One region of the Streptomyces sp. NPDC035033 genome, then DNA from elsewhere that is predicted to be linked to it. Evidence: riboswitches for the same ligand, from Rfam matches in the RefSeq annotation. Region 1 holds a riboswitch; the other holds the start of a gene.
The links. A riboswitch is a leader RNA that binds a small molecule or an ion and turns the genes downstream of it on or off. The one in region 1 is predicted to bind glycine.

Region 1 (6,944 bases):
TCTTGATGACCTTGTCGAGGGAGACCAGGTGGCTGCCGTCGCCGCGCATCGACATCTTCGCCGCCGTGACGGCCTTGACCGCCGCCATGCCGTTGCGCTCGATGCAGGGGATCTGGACCAGGCCGCCGACCGGGTCGCAGGTCAGGCCCAGGTTGTGCTCCATGCCGATCTCGGCCGCGTTCTCCACCTGCTCGGGGGAGCCGCCCAGGACCTCGGCGAGGGCGCCCGCCGCCATCGAGCAGGCCGAGCCGACCTCGCCCTGGCAGCCGACCTCGGCGCCGGAGATCGAGGCGTTCTCCTTGAAGAGCATGCCGATCGCGCCCGCCGCGAGGAGGAAGCGGACGATGCCGTCCTCGTCGGCCCCCGGGACGAAGTTCATGTAGTAGTGCAGGACCGCGGGGATGATGCCGGCGGCGCCGTTCGTCGGGGCGGTGACCACCCGGCCGCCGGCCGCGTTCTCCTCGTTCACGGCCATCGCGTAGAGGGTGATCCACTCCATCGCGTGCGCGGCCGGGTCGCCCTCGGAGCGCAGCTTGCGGGCCGAGGTCGCGGCACGGCGGCGGACCTTCAGGCCGCCGGGGAGGATGCCCTCGCGGGACATGCCGCGCGCGACGCAGGCCTGCATGACCCGCCAGATCTCCAGGAGCCCGGCGCGGATCTCCTCCTCGGTGCGCCACGCCTTCTCGTTCTCCAGCATCAGCGAGGAGATCGACAGGCCGGTCTCCTTGGTGAGGCGGAGCAGCTCGTCACCGGTGCGGAAGGGGTACTTCAGGACGGTGTCGTCCGGGACGATCGGGTTCTGGCCCTCCACGGCGTCCTCGTCGACGACGAAGCCGCCGCCGACGGAGTAGTACGTCTTCTCCAGGACGAGGCCGCCCTCGGCGTCGTACGCGAAGACCGTCATGCCGTTGGCGTGGTACGGCAGCGCCTTGCGGCGGTGCAGGATCAGGTCGTCGTCGAAGGAGAAGGGGATCTCGTGCGTCCCGAGCAGGCTGATCCGGCCGCTCGCCTTGATCCGCTCGACCTCGTCGTCCGCCGTCTCCACGTCCACCGTGCGCGGCGACTTCCCCTCCAGGCCCAGCAGGACCGCCTTCGGGGTGCCGTGGCCGTGGCCGGTCGCGCCCAGCGAGCCGTACAGCTCCGCCCGGACCGAGGCGACCCGGTCGAGCAGCTCCTCGTTCCGCAGCCGGCGGGCGAACATCCGGGCCGCGCGCATCGGGCCCACCGTGTGGGAGCTGGACGGGCCGATGCCGATCGAGAACAGGTCGAAGACCGAGATGGCCACGGGGGACTCCTTGTGGGGCTAGACGCCGTTGTCTGCCGGGGTGGTGCAGAAACAAGCAGGGAGAGCGGGGGGAGGGGACAAAGCGGCGGGGCACCGCGCCCACTGTCCAGTGTGCGCGGTGCCCCGGAAGCTTCGTACGAACAAAAGCGTACGAAATTACTTCAGGCCGGGGTACAGCGGGTGCTTGTCGGCCAGGGCGGTGACCCGGGCCTTCAGCGCCGTGGCGTCGAAGCCCGGCTTCAGCGTCTCGGCGATGACGTCGGCGACCTCGCGGAAGTCCTCGGCCGTGAAGCCGCGGGTGGCGAGGGCCGGCGTGCCGATGCGCAGGCCGGAGGTGACCATCGGCGGGCGCGGGTCGTTCGGGACGGCGTTCCGGTTGACCGTGATGCCGACCTCGTGGAGACGGTCCTCGGCCTGCTGGCCGTCCAGCTCGCTGTCGCGCAGGTCGACCAGGAGCAGGTGGACGTCGGTGCCGCCGGAGAGCACGGAGACGCCGTGCTCCCGGACGTCGTCCTGGACCAGGCGCTCGGCGATGATCCGGGCGCCCTCCAGGGTGCGCTGCTGGCGCTCCTTGAACTCCTCCGAGGCCGCGACCTTGAAGGAGACGGCCTTGGCCGCGATCACGTGCTCCAGCGGGCCGCCCTGGAAACCGGGGAAGACCGAGGAGTTCAGCTTCTTCGCGAACTCCTTCTTCGCCAGGATGATGCCGCCGCGCGGGCCGCCGAGCGTCTTGTGCGTGGTGGAGGTCACCACGTCGGCGTACTCGACCGGGTTCGGGTGCAGACCGGCCGCGACCAGGCCCGCGAAGTGGGCCATGTCGACCCACAGGTACGCCTCGACCTCGTCGGCGATCCGGCGGAACTCCGCGAAGTCCAGCTGACGCGGGTACGCCGACCAGCCGGCGATGATCACCTTCGGGCGGTGCTCCTTGGCGAGGCGCTCGACCTCGGCCATGTCGACCAGGCCGGCCTCGTCCACGTGGTACGCGACCACGTTGAACTGCTTGCCCGAGAAGTTCAGGCGCATGCCGTGGGTGAGGTGGCCGCCGTGCGCCAGGTCGAGACCCAGGATCGTGTCGCCCGGCTGGGCGATCGCGAAGAGCGCGGCCTGGTTGGCGGAGGCGCCGGAGTGCGGCTGCACGTTGGCGTACTCGGCGCCGAACAGGTCCTTGATCCGGTCGATCGCGATCTGCTCGGCCACGTCGACGTGCTCGCAGCCGCCGTAGTAGCGGCGGCCCGGGTAGCCCTCGGCGTACTTGTTGGTGAGGACGGAGCCCTGGGCCTCCATGACCGCGACCGGAGCGAAGTTCTCCGAGGCGATCATTTCCAGGGTGGACTGCTGGCGGCGGAGCTCGGCGTCGACGGCGGCGGCGACGTCCGGGTCCAGCTCGTGGAGGGGAGTGTTCAGAAGCGACATGAAGCGATCCCTAGGGGGTCTCGGTCAGCCTGCGGTGAAGGCGGTGTACTCGTCGGCGGAGAGCAGGGCCTCGGCCTGGCTCTCGTCGGAGAGGCGCACCTTGAACAGCCAGCCGCCCTCGAACGGAGCGGTGTTCACCAGCGCCGGGTCGTCCACGACGTCCTGGTTGGCCTCGACGACCTCACCGGACACAGGGGCGTACAGCTCGCTGACGGACTTGGTCGACTCCAGCTCGCCACAGGACTCGCCCTCGGTCACGGTGTCACCGACCGCGGGGAGCTGGACGAACACGATGTCGCCGAGGGCGTTGGCCGCGTGCTCGGTGATGCCGACCGTGGCGACGCCGTCCTCGACGGCCGACAGCCACTCGTGCTCCTTGCTGTAGCGAAGCTGCTGGGGGTTGCTCATGGCCTGATTCTCCTGGATCGGGGGAGTGCGGATGTACGTGGGTCTTGCGGGGTGAGACGTGTCGCGAGACGAACGCGTCACTTCTGGCGCTTGTAGAACGGCAGCGCGACGACCTCGTACGGCTCGTGGGTGCCGCGGATGTCCACGCCGACGCCCTCGGTGCCGGGCGCGGCGTGCGCCGCGTCGACGTACGCCATCGCGATCGGCTTGCCGAGCGTCGGGGACGGGGCGCCGGAGGTGACCTCGCCGACGACCTCGCCGCCGGCGACGACCGGCATGCCGGCGCGCGGGACGCGGCGGCCCTCGGCGACCAGGCCGACCAGCTTGCGCGGCGGGGCGGTCTCGGCGCGCTCGGCGGCGGCCTCCAGCGCCTTGCGGCCGACGAAGTCGCCCGGCTTCTCGAACTTCACGACCCGGCCGAGACCGGCGTCGAAGGGGGTGAGGGAGGTGGTCAGCTCGTGCCCGTACAGCGGCATGCCCGCCTCCAGGCGGAGCGTGTCGCGGCAGGACAGGCCGCACGGGATCAGGCCGACGCCCGCGCCCGCCTCGGTCAGGGCCTTCCAGACGCCCTCGGCGTGCTCCGGCTTCAGGAAGAGCTCGAAGCCGTCCTCGCCGGTGTAGCCGGTCCGGGCGATCAGCGCCGGGACGCCGGCGACGGTGCCGGGGAGGCCCGCGTAGTACTTCAGGCCGTCCAGGTCCGCGTCGGTGAGCTGCTTCAGGATGCCGGGGGACTCCGGGCCCTGCACGGCGATCAGGGCGTACGCGTCGCGGTCGTCGCGCACCTCGGCGTCGAAGCCGGCCGCGCGCTCGGTCAGCGCGTCCAGGACGACCTGGGCGTTGGAGGCGTTGGCGACGACCATGTATTCGGTCTCGCCGAGACGGTAGACGATCAGGTCGTCGAGGATGCCGCCGTCCTCCCGGCAGATCATCGTGTAGCGGGCGCGGCCGTTGCCCACCGTGGAGATGTTGCCGACCAGGGCGTAGTCGAGCAGGTCGACGGCCTGCGGGCCGGTGACGGTGATCTCGCCCATGTGGGAGAGGTCGAAGAGACCGGCCCTGGTGCGGACGGCGTTGTGCTCGTCGCGCTCGCTGGCGTACCGCAGCGGCATGTCCCAGCCGGCGAAGTCGGTCATGGTCGCGCCCAGCGAACGATGCAGGGCATCGAGGGCGGTCAGGCGGGGGGTGGTGCTCATGATGGACGTGGCTCCCGGGTCCCGAAGGCGGAAAACATGACAGGCAAGGACGTTCCTCCCCATCTGTCATGGAACCTGAGAGGTTCACCGGGGGCATCCCCGGCTTGCACCTTGGGTGGGGACACGACGGGTGTCCCGCTTTTCAGATCTGCCTCATCCACGCGGTACGGGGCCTGAGAGATTCAAGGGAGGGTCTTGCTCCTTCGGCGCCCGGACGGCCTCGGCCGTCCGGAACTCTCCCGCGCGGATTCGAGCGGCCGGTATGCGGTTGTGCGGCGCGTCGAGCGCCTGGCGCGCACATCATCGCACGCGGTGTCGGCGCCGCAAATCGCTTGTCTCGGATTACCGATTCTTTACACTTCGTGGGCAAGGGTCTCCGTGAGGTCTCCCGGCACGTCTCCCGGGGCCCGACAGGGGGAGCAGCGATGAGGATCCAGCACACCGGCGCCTTCGCCGGCGACGCCGCCATACCGGCCCAGCGGGCCCGCGCCCGGACCCGCCGGCGCGGCCGCGCCGTGCGCGACCTGCGGGACCGCGCCGGCCGGGGCCCGCGGGCCCTCGTCTTCGCCGCCGGGGACGTGGTCGTCGTCTCCGGCCTGCCTGGCAGCGGCAAGTCCACCCTGCTGCGGCGGGCCGCCGAGGGCCGCGGGATCGACTCCCAGGACGCCCGCGAGCGCTGGGAGGCCCGGATGCCCCGCCGCCTGCCGTACGCGCTCTACCGCCCGCTGGTCCGGATCGCGCACTACGCCGGGCTGTACCGGGCCCTGCGCTCCGGCGCCGGGATCGTCGTCCACGACTGCGGCACCCAGTCCTGGGTCCGCGGCTGGCTCGCCCGCTCCGCCGCCCGGCGCGGCCGCGCCCTCCACCTGGTGCTCCTCGACGTCGACCCGGCCACCGCCCGGGACGGGCAGCGCGAGCGGGGCCGCGGGGTGTCCGCGTACGCCTTCGCCCGGCACCGCCGGGCCGTCGGCCGGCTCGTCGCCGCCGTCGAGGCGGGCCGCCCGCCGCGCGGCTGCGCCTCCGCCACCCTCCTCGACCGGGACGCCGCGGACGGGCTGCGCCGCATCGGCTTCCGCGAGGCCGTCTGAGACGGCCGGGGTCCCGCCGCCCGTCCGGGAGGGGGTTTTCGGTCACGGCCGGGCCGGGCCGGCGTTAGGGTGCTGCGGGGCGGCCGCGACCAGGGCCGTGCGAGAAGGGGACGGAACCACCGTGGACGTGACGTGGCCGGGCAACGAGCTGGAGGAGGCGCTGGTCGCCGCGCTCGGGGAGCCCGCGGCCGGAGGCCGGCTGATCGAGGTGCTGGGCCGCAGCCAGGTCTGGGTCCCGCTGCCCAACGGCGGCGGCCCCGACAGCCCCGACCTGGACCTCGCCACCATGGAGATCGGCGGCGCCGCCTACGTCCCCGTCTACAGCTCGCAGGAGCAGTTCCTCGCCTGCGTCGGCAGCCACATGTCCTTCGCCGTCGCCCCCGCCCGTGACTTCGCCCGCGGACTGCCCCCGCAGCTCGGCATCGCCGTGAACCCCGGCGGCACCGTCGGCGTCCCGCTGCCCCCGCCCGCCGTCGCCGAGCTCTGCCGGGTCGGCCGCACCGCCCTCGACGGGCCCGCGAGCGGCGGCCGGGTCCGGCTCTTCGAGCCCGACTGGCAGGACGACCCGGTCGACTTCCTCGCCGCCGCCTCCGCCGAGTTCGAGGCCACCGGCGTCGTCGCCACCGCCCGCCGCGCCCTGGCCAGCGTCGAGGGCACCGAACCGGCCCTCTTCGTCGGCGTCCAGCTCACCGGCTGGGACGGCGTCGACCGCAACGCGCCGCTGGACGCCCTCGGCCGCGCCCTCGGCCGCGTCGAGGTCGCCTGGCCGGTCAACCTGATCCTCCTCGACATGGCCCAGGACCCGGTCGGCGACTGGATGCTGGAGCGGGTGCGCCCCTTCTACCGGCGCGCCGCCGGATGACCTCCGGTCCTGTCTAAGCTGGACCGACCGAGACCGAACCATCGAACCGAGCCGACCGAGCCGTACGACACAGAGGACAGAGGGGCGGGACCCAGGGTGAGCGCGTCAGGCAGCGCAGCGACCGGCCAGGTCGAGCACATGCTGCGCCAGGTGGCGCCCGGACGCTACGACGCGTACGAGGGACTGCTGCACGCCCTGGCCGACGGGGAGCTGTACATGCTGCTCTGGCAGGGCGCTCCGGGCTCGCCGGAGGCCCAGTACGGCAACATGGAGGTCGACGGGTACGGCTACGCCCCCTGCGTCACCTCCGCCGGCGAGCTCGCCGCCTCCGGCTGGCACCGCGCCCACGAGCGCGTCACCGGCCGCGAGATCGCCCGCGCCCTCTACCCCGAGCGCTGGGGCGTCTGGCTCAACCCGCACGCCCCCGGCGGCGGCGTCGGCATCCCCTGGGCCGATCTGCGCCGGATCGCGACCGGCCTCGACCGGATGCCCGCCGGTCCCCTCCGGGTCTCCGAACCCGCCCTGGAACTCCCGCAGTTCTACGCCCAGCTCACCCAGAACGCGCACCGGACCCCGGCCGTCCGCTCGCTGCGCCGCGGCTGGGTGCAGCCCGCGCTGGGGACCCCGTACCTGGTCATCGGCCTGGACCTGTACGACGGTTCGGCGGCCGCCGTCGACGAGGTGCGGGCGAT
Region 2 (6,944 bases), on a different contig from region 1:
GTGGCCCGGATCGTGGCCGACCTCGGGCGGTTCGGGCTCGAACCGCGCCACCTGCGGGGCGTGAAGGCCTCGGCGGACCGGGAGGCCGGGCTCATCGAGCAGGTCGTCGCGCCGCTGCGCCGCCACCGCAACCCGCAGACCAGGGCCCATGCCGAGGACACGGCCGCCGAGCTGGCCCAGCTGTCGGTGCGGCTGCACGCCGCCCTGGTGCAGACGGCGCTCGGGATCCGCCTGCAGTGACGTCCGGGGGCGGTCCGGGGAGGGCTCCGGGACGGGGCCGCGCGGCCCCGAGCGGGGGCCCGACTATCCAAACCGGTCGGGCACGTCCTAGGGTTGCTGTGTGAACGAGCTCGACGTTGTGGGTGTCCGGGTGGAAATGCCCTCCAACCAGCCGATCGTGCTCCTGCGCGAGGTGGGAGGCGACCGGTACCTTCCCATCTGGATCGGACCCGGCGAGGCGACCGCGATCGCCTTCGCCCAGCAGGGCATGGCTCCGCCCAGGCCGCTGACGCACGACCTCTTCAAGGACGTGCTGGAGGCCGTGGGCCAGGAGCTGACCCAGGTCCGCATCACCGACCTGCGGGACGGGGTCTTCTACGCCGAGCTGGTCTTCGCCAGCGGCGTGGAGGTGAGCGCGCGGCCGTCCGACGCGATAGCCCTGGCCCTGCGGACCGGTTCGCCGATCTTCGGCAGCGACGGCGTCCTCGACGACGCCGGCATCGCGATCCCCGACGAGCAGGAGGACGAGGTGGAGAAGTTCCGCGAATTCCTCGATCAGATCTCGCCGGAGGACTTCGGGAGCCAGTGACGGGCGGGGGCCCGGCCGCCGCTCCGGCGGGGGCGTGAACGGGCGACCGGAGAGCGCTGCCGGCGCATTCGAGTAGCCTTTCCCCGGAGTGGGACACGGGAAACCACTCTCTGGGTGATTATCACTCGGCGTGCCGAGTGTGGCGATCGTTGACGCACCCCTGGTGACTGCCTACCTTCGAGTGGGCAGGTCAAGGACGGAGGGTCGGCGTGATGAGCAGCGCGGACGGTACGGCAGGGAGCTCGCTCGGACGCGTGTCCGGGGAGACCGCGCCGTATCCGCTTCACGGCAGTGCGGGCGACCTCGGTCCGGGGGCGGGCGCCGGGGTGGCGGACGAGGCGATCGGATACCGCGGCCCCACGGCCTGCGCGGCCGCCGGCATCACCTACCGCCAGTTGGACTACTGGGCGCGCACCGGGCTCGTCGAGCCCAGCGTGCGGCCCGCGTACGGCTCCGGGACGCAGCGGCTGTACAGCTTCCGCGACGTCGTCGTCCTGAAGATCGTCAAGCGGTTCCTCGACACGGGCGTCGCCCTCCAGAACATCCGGGCCGCCGTGCAGCACCTGCGCGCCCGCGGCTTCCGGGATCTGGAGCGGATGACGCTGATGAGCGACGGGGCGACCGTCTACGAGTGCTCCTCGCCGGACGAGGTCGTCTCGCTGCTCCAGGGCGGGCAGGGCGTCTTCGGCATCGCGGTGGGGGTCGTCTGGCGGGACGTCGAGGCGGCGCTGTCGCAGCTGCACGGCGAGCGCGTCGACACCGGCGAGACGCTGGTCGGGCACAACCCGCAGGACGAGCTGGCGCGCCGCCGGCGCGACCGGGCCGTCTGAGCGGCCCTCCCCGGTGCGGGCGGCCGGTCGCCCGCGCCCGCGATTGTCAGTGGCGTGAGGCAGCATCGGAGACGTGAGAGCCGCCCCCACGATCCTGCATCTGGACATGGACGCCTTCTTCGCCGCCGTCGAGCAGGCGTCCAAGCCGAGCCTGCGCGGAAAGCCCGTGGTGGTGGGCGGGCTCGGGCCGCGCGGAGTGGTCGCCACCGCCTCGTACGAGGCGCGGCGCTTCGGCGTGCACTCCGCGATGCCGATGGCGCAGGCGCGCCGGCTCGCGCCCCACGCGGCCTATCTGGTGCCGCGCTTCGCCTTCTACCGGGCGATCAGCGGGCAGGTGATGGGCCTTCTCGGGCGGCTGTCGCCGCTGGTGGAACCGCTCAGCCTGGACGAGGCCTTCGTGGACCTGGAGGCCGGGGGGCTGGCGGACGACAGCGCGAGCGCGCGGGCCGTGGGGGAGCGGCTGCGGGCCGAGATCCGGGCGACGACCGGGCTGACCGGTTCGGTGGGGCTCGCGGGGTCCAAGATGCTCGCGAAGATCGCCTCGGAGGAGGCGAAGCCGGACGGGCTCGTGCTCTTCGAGCCGGGGACCGAGCGGGCGCTGCTCGCGCCCCGGTCGGTGCGGATCGTCCCCGGGGTGGGGCCGGCGACCGGTGACCACCTGCGGCGGGCGGGGATCACCACGGTCGCCGAGGTGGTGGAGGCCGGCGAGGACGAGCTCGTACGGATCCTGGGGCGGGCGCACGGGACCTCGCTGTACCGGATGGCGCTCGGGCACGACGACCGGCCGGTGGTGGCCGAGCGGGACGCCAAGTCGGTCTCCGTGGAGGACACCTTCGACATCGACCTGCACGACCGGCTGCGGATCCGGCTGGAGGTGGAGCGGCTGGCGGAGCGGTGCGTGGCGCGGCTGCGGGCGGCGGGGCACTCGGGGCGGACGATCGTGCTGAAGGTGCGCCGGTACGACTTCTCGACGCTGACCCGGTCCGAGACGCTGCGGGGGCCGACGGACGATCCGCTGGTGGTGCGGGAGGCCGCGGAGCGGCTGCTCGACCTCGTGGACACCACGGGCGGGGTGCGGCTGCTGGGGGTCGGGGTGAGCGGGCTGGCCGACTACACCCAGGAGGACCTCTTCGCCCAGGCGGAGGCGGAGGCCGAGGCCGCCGCGGGGGCGGAGGCCGTGACGGGGGCGGGGGCGCCCGAGGGGGCTCCGCGGGCCGCGGAGGGCACCGCGGGGGCCGCCGTGGCCGCGGCCGCGCCCGCGACGGCCACGGAGACCGCGACGCGGCGGTGGGCGCCCGGGCACGACGTGCGGCACGCGGTCCTCGGGGCCGGCTGGGTGCAGGGCAGCGGGCTCGGCCGGGTCACCGTCCGCTTCGAGGAGCCCGGCGGCACCGCCCCGGGGCGGGTGCGGACCTTCGCGGTGGACGACCCGGAGCTGGAGCCGGCGGATCCGCTGCCGCTGGTGCCCGGCGGGGCGACGGGGGCGGAGGGCTCCGCCCCCGCCGTCCTCGCGGGCGAGTGAGCCGGTCCTACGCGACGTCGTCCTGCCCGGCGAGGCGGCCGAAGTCGGGGATGTGGTCCGGTGGGGGCGGCAGCGTCAACTGGTAGTGGCGGTAGAGCTGGAGCTCCTGTTCGGGGGAGAGGTGACGGCCCACGCCGAAGTCCGGGGCGTCCTTGATGAGGGAGCGTTCGAAGGGGACGTGGAGGCCGTCGTCGGCCAGCTCGCTCGGCTCCAGCGGGACGAACGCGTCCCGGCCGAACAGACCGGTGCGCACGGCCGCCCATTCGGGCACGCCGGTCGCGTCGTCCAGGTACACCTCGTCCACGGTTCCGATCTTGTGTCCGTTCCGGTCGAACGCCTTGCGGCCGATCAGGCTGCGCGGATCGATGTCGGTCTGCACGGTCCCTCCAACTGGTCGCAACTGCTCTACACCCCTACGAAAGTGCACATCCGGGATGTCGGCCACTTGAGCGATGACGCGCACAACCGCGCTGGTAGGCTGGCTGTGGCTGTCGACACCGTGCGGGAGAGTCCTCCGGAGAACGTTTCCGGGGGCGCCGAAGGAGCAAATCCTCCCCGGAATCTCTCAGGCACCCGGTACCGCGCGGGCGAGGTCACTCTGGAAAGCAGGGCGGGAGTCCGACGGAATCCGCTCTCACCGACGGTGAAAGCCGGTGTGCCCACGGGCGTGCCGGTGAAGCTCTCAGGTTGAGATGACAGAGGGGGAGGCCGTCCGGGCACCCGCGCCGTGGTGCCCCTCGCAGGTCGTGACGACCAGGAGGCCCCCGCATCATGACCGCCAACCGCACTCCGCTCTCCGAGCTCGAGCAGGGCATTCCCTTCGAGCAGCGGCACATCGGACCCGACGCCGAGGCGCGGGCCAAGATGCTCGCCCAGGTCGGTTACGGCTCGCTCGACGAGCTGACGGCCGCCGCGGTGCCGGACGTCATCAAGAACGCCGAGGCGCTGGCCCTGCCGGGCGCCCGCACCGAGGCCGAGGTTCTGGCCGAGCTGCGCGACCTCGCCGGCCGCAACCAGGTCCTCGCCCCGATGATCGGCCTCGGCTACTACGGCACCTTCACCCCGCCGGTCATCCTCCGCAACGTCATGGAGAACCCGGCCTGGTACACGGCGTACACGCCCTACCAGCCGGAGATCTCCCAGGGCCGCCTGGAGGCGCTGCTCAACTTCCAGACCATGGTCGCCGACCTCACCGGGCTGCCGACCTCCGGCGCCTCCCTCCTCGACGAGGGCACCGCCGCCGCCGAGGCCATGTCGCTCTCGCGCCGCGTCGGCAAGGTGAAGAACGGCGTCTTCCTCGTCGACGCCGACGCCCTGCCGCAGACGATCGCCGTCATCGAGACCCGCGCCGAGCCGACCGGCGTCGAGGTCGTCGTCGCCGACCTCTCCGAGGGCATCCCGGCCGAGGTCGCCGAGCGCGGCGTCTTCGGCGTCCTGATCCAGTACCCGGGCGCCTCCGGCGCGGTCCGCGACATCAAGCCGCTGATCGACGCCGCCCACGAGCTCGGCGCGATCGTGACCGTCGCCGCCGACCTGCTCGCGCTCACCCTGCTCACCTCGCCCGGCTCGCTCGGCGCCGACATCGCCGTCGGCACCACCCAGCGCTTCGGCGTCCCCATGGGCTTCGGCGGCCCGCACGCCGGCTACATGGCCGTCCAGGACAAGCACGCCCGCTCGCTGCCCGGCCGCCTCGTCGGCGTCTCCGTCGACGCCGACGGCAACAAGGCGTACCGCCTCGCCCTGCAGACCCGCGAGCAGCACATCCGCCGCGAGAAGGCCACCAGCAACATCTGCACCGCCCAGGTGCTCCTCGCCGTCATGGCCGGCATGTACGCCGTCTACCACGGCCCCGAGGGCCTGAAGCAGATCGCGCGGCGGACCCACCGGTACGCGGCGATCCTGGCCGCCGGTCTGACCGCCGGGGGCGTCGAGCTCACCCAGGGCTCCTTCTTCGACACGATCACCGCCCGCGTGCCGGGCCGCGCCGACGCCGTCGTGGCCGCCGCCCGCGAGGCCGGCGTCAACCTGTACCGCGTCGACGCCGACCACGTCTCGGTCTCCTGCGACGAGACCACCGGCCGCGAGCAGCTCGCCGCCGTCTGGGGCGCCTTCGGCGTCACGGCGGACGTCGAGGCCCTGGACGCCGTCACCGAGGACGCCCTCCCGGCCGGTGTGCTGCGCTCCGACGCGTACCTGACCCACCCGGTCTTCCACGCGCACCGCTCCGAGACCTCGATGCTGCGCTACCTGCGCCGGCTCGCCGACCGCGACTACGCGCTCGACCGCGGCATGATCCCGCTCGGCTCCTGCACCATGAAGCTGAACGCGACCACCGAGATGGAGCCGGTCACCTGGCCCGAGTTCGGTCAGATCCACCCCTTCGCGCCGATCGAGCAGGCCCAGGGCTACGTCACGCTCATCACCGAGCTGGAGGAGCGCCTGGCCGAGGTCACCGGCTACGACAAGGTCTCGATCCAGCCGAACGCCGGTTCGCAGGGCGAGCTGGCCGGTCTCCTCGCGGTCCGCGCCTACCACCGCGCCAACGGCGACGAGCAGCGCACCGTCTGCCTCATCCCGTCCTCCGCGCACGGCACCAACGCCGCCTCCGCGGTGATGGCCGGCATGAAGGTCGTCGTCGTGAAGACCGCCGAGGACGGCGAGGTCGACGTCGAGGACCTGCGCGCCAAGATCGGGCAGCACCGCGACGAGCTCGCCGTGCTGATGATCACCTACCCGTCGACGCACGGCGTCTTCGAGGAGCACGTCGCCGACATCTGCGCCGAGGTCCACGAGGCCGGCGGCCAGGTGTACGTCGACGGCGCCAACCTCAACGCCCTGGTCGGCCTCGCCAAGCCGGGCCACTTCGGCGGCGACGTCTCGCACCTCAACCTGCACAAGACCTTCTGCATCCCGCACGGCGGCGGCGGCCCCGGCGTCGGCCCGGTCGCGGTCCGCGCGCACCTCGCCCCGTACCTGCCGAACCACCCGCTCCAGCCCACCGCGGGCCCGGAGACCGGCGTCGGACCGATCTCGGCCGCCCCGTGGGGCTCGGCCGGCATCCTGCCGATCTCCTGGTCGTACGTCCGCCTGATGGGCGGCGAGGGCCTCAAGCGCGCCACCCAGGTCGCCGTCCTCGCGGCGAACTACATCGCCAAGCGCCTGGAGCCGCACTACCCGGTGCTCTACACCGGTCCGGCCGGGCTCGTCGCCCACGAGTGCATCGTGGACCTGCGGCCGCTGACCAAGGCGACCGGCGTCACCGTCGACGACATCGCCAAGCGCCTGATCGACTACGGCTTCCACGCGCCGACCATGTCCTTCCCGGTCGCCGGCACGCTGATGATCGAGCCGACCGAGTCCGAGGACCTGGCCGAGCTGGACCGCTTCTGCGACACGATGATCGCGATCCGCGCCGAGATCGAGAAGGTCGGCTCCGGCGAGTGGCCCGCCGAGGACAACCCGCTGCGCAACGCCCCGCACACCGCGGCCGCGCTCGGCGGCGAGTGGGACCACGCCTACGGGCGCGACGAGGCCGTCTTCCCGGCCGGCGTCTCCAAGGCCGACAAGTACTGGCCGCCGGTCCGCCGCATCGACGGCGCCTTCGGCGACCGGAACCTGGTCTGCTCCTGCCCTCCGCTGGACGAGTACGACCACTGACGGCGGGCGTGACGGAGGGCCGGTCCGGAGTCTCCTCCGGGCCGGCCCTCGGCGCTGCCCGAGCGGCGGCTCAGGCCGCCGTCGTCACCCCGCCCGTCGTCAGCGGCCGGTGCGGAGCGATGATCTG

Region 2: another riboswitch for glycine. It lies ahead of gcvP (aminomethyl-transferring glycine dehydrogenase); the one in region 1 lies ahead of gcvT (glycine cleavage system aminomethyltransferase GcvT).

What each region holds. Positions count from the first base shown of each region.
Region 1 covers NZ_JBEZUZ010000024.1:54,927-61,870, reverse strand. Annotated here, with positions in the region: gene AB0E83_RS13020 (L-serine ammonia-lyase) at 1-1,285, opposite strand, end outside; gene glyA (serine hydroxymethyltransferase) at 1,442-2,701, opposite strand; gene gcvH (glycine cleavage system protein GcvH) at 2,726-3,109, opposite strand; gene gcvT (glycine cleavage system aminomethyltransferase GcvT) at 3,187-4,302, opposite strand; glycine riboswitch at 4,455-4,554, opposite strand; gene AB0E83_RS13000 (AAA family ATPase) at 4,728-5,390, shown strand; gene AB0E83_RS12995 (enhanced serine sensitivity protein SseB) at 5,512-6,252, shown strand; gene AB0E83_RS12990 (enhanced serine sensitivity protein SseB C-terminal domain-containing protein) at 6,349-6,944, shown strand, end outside.
Region 2 covers NZ_JBEZUZ010000063.1:39,048-45,991, reverse strand. Annotated here, with positions in the region: partial or broken gene AB0E83_RS23935 (MerR family transcriptional regulator) at 1-240, shown strand, start outside; gene AB0E83_RS23930 (bifunctional nuclease family protein) at 341-808, shown strand; gene AB0E83_RS23925 (MerR family transcriptional regulator) at 1,021-1,638, shown strand; gene AB0E83_RS23920 (DNA polymerase IV) at 1,712-3,160, shown strand; gene AB0E83_RS23915 (PRC-barrel domain-containing protein) at 3,168-3,539, opposite strand; glycine riboswitch at 3,653-3,752, shown strand; gene gcvP (aminomethyl-transferring glycine dehydrogenase) at 3,932-6,817, shown strand; gene AB0E83_RS23905 (DUF5999 family protein) at 6,888-6,944, opposite strand, start outside.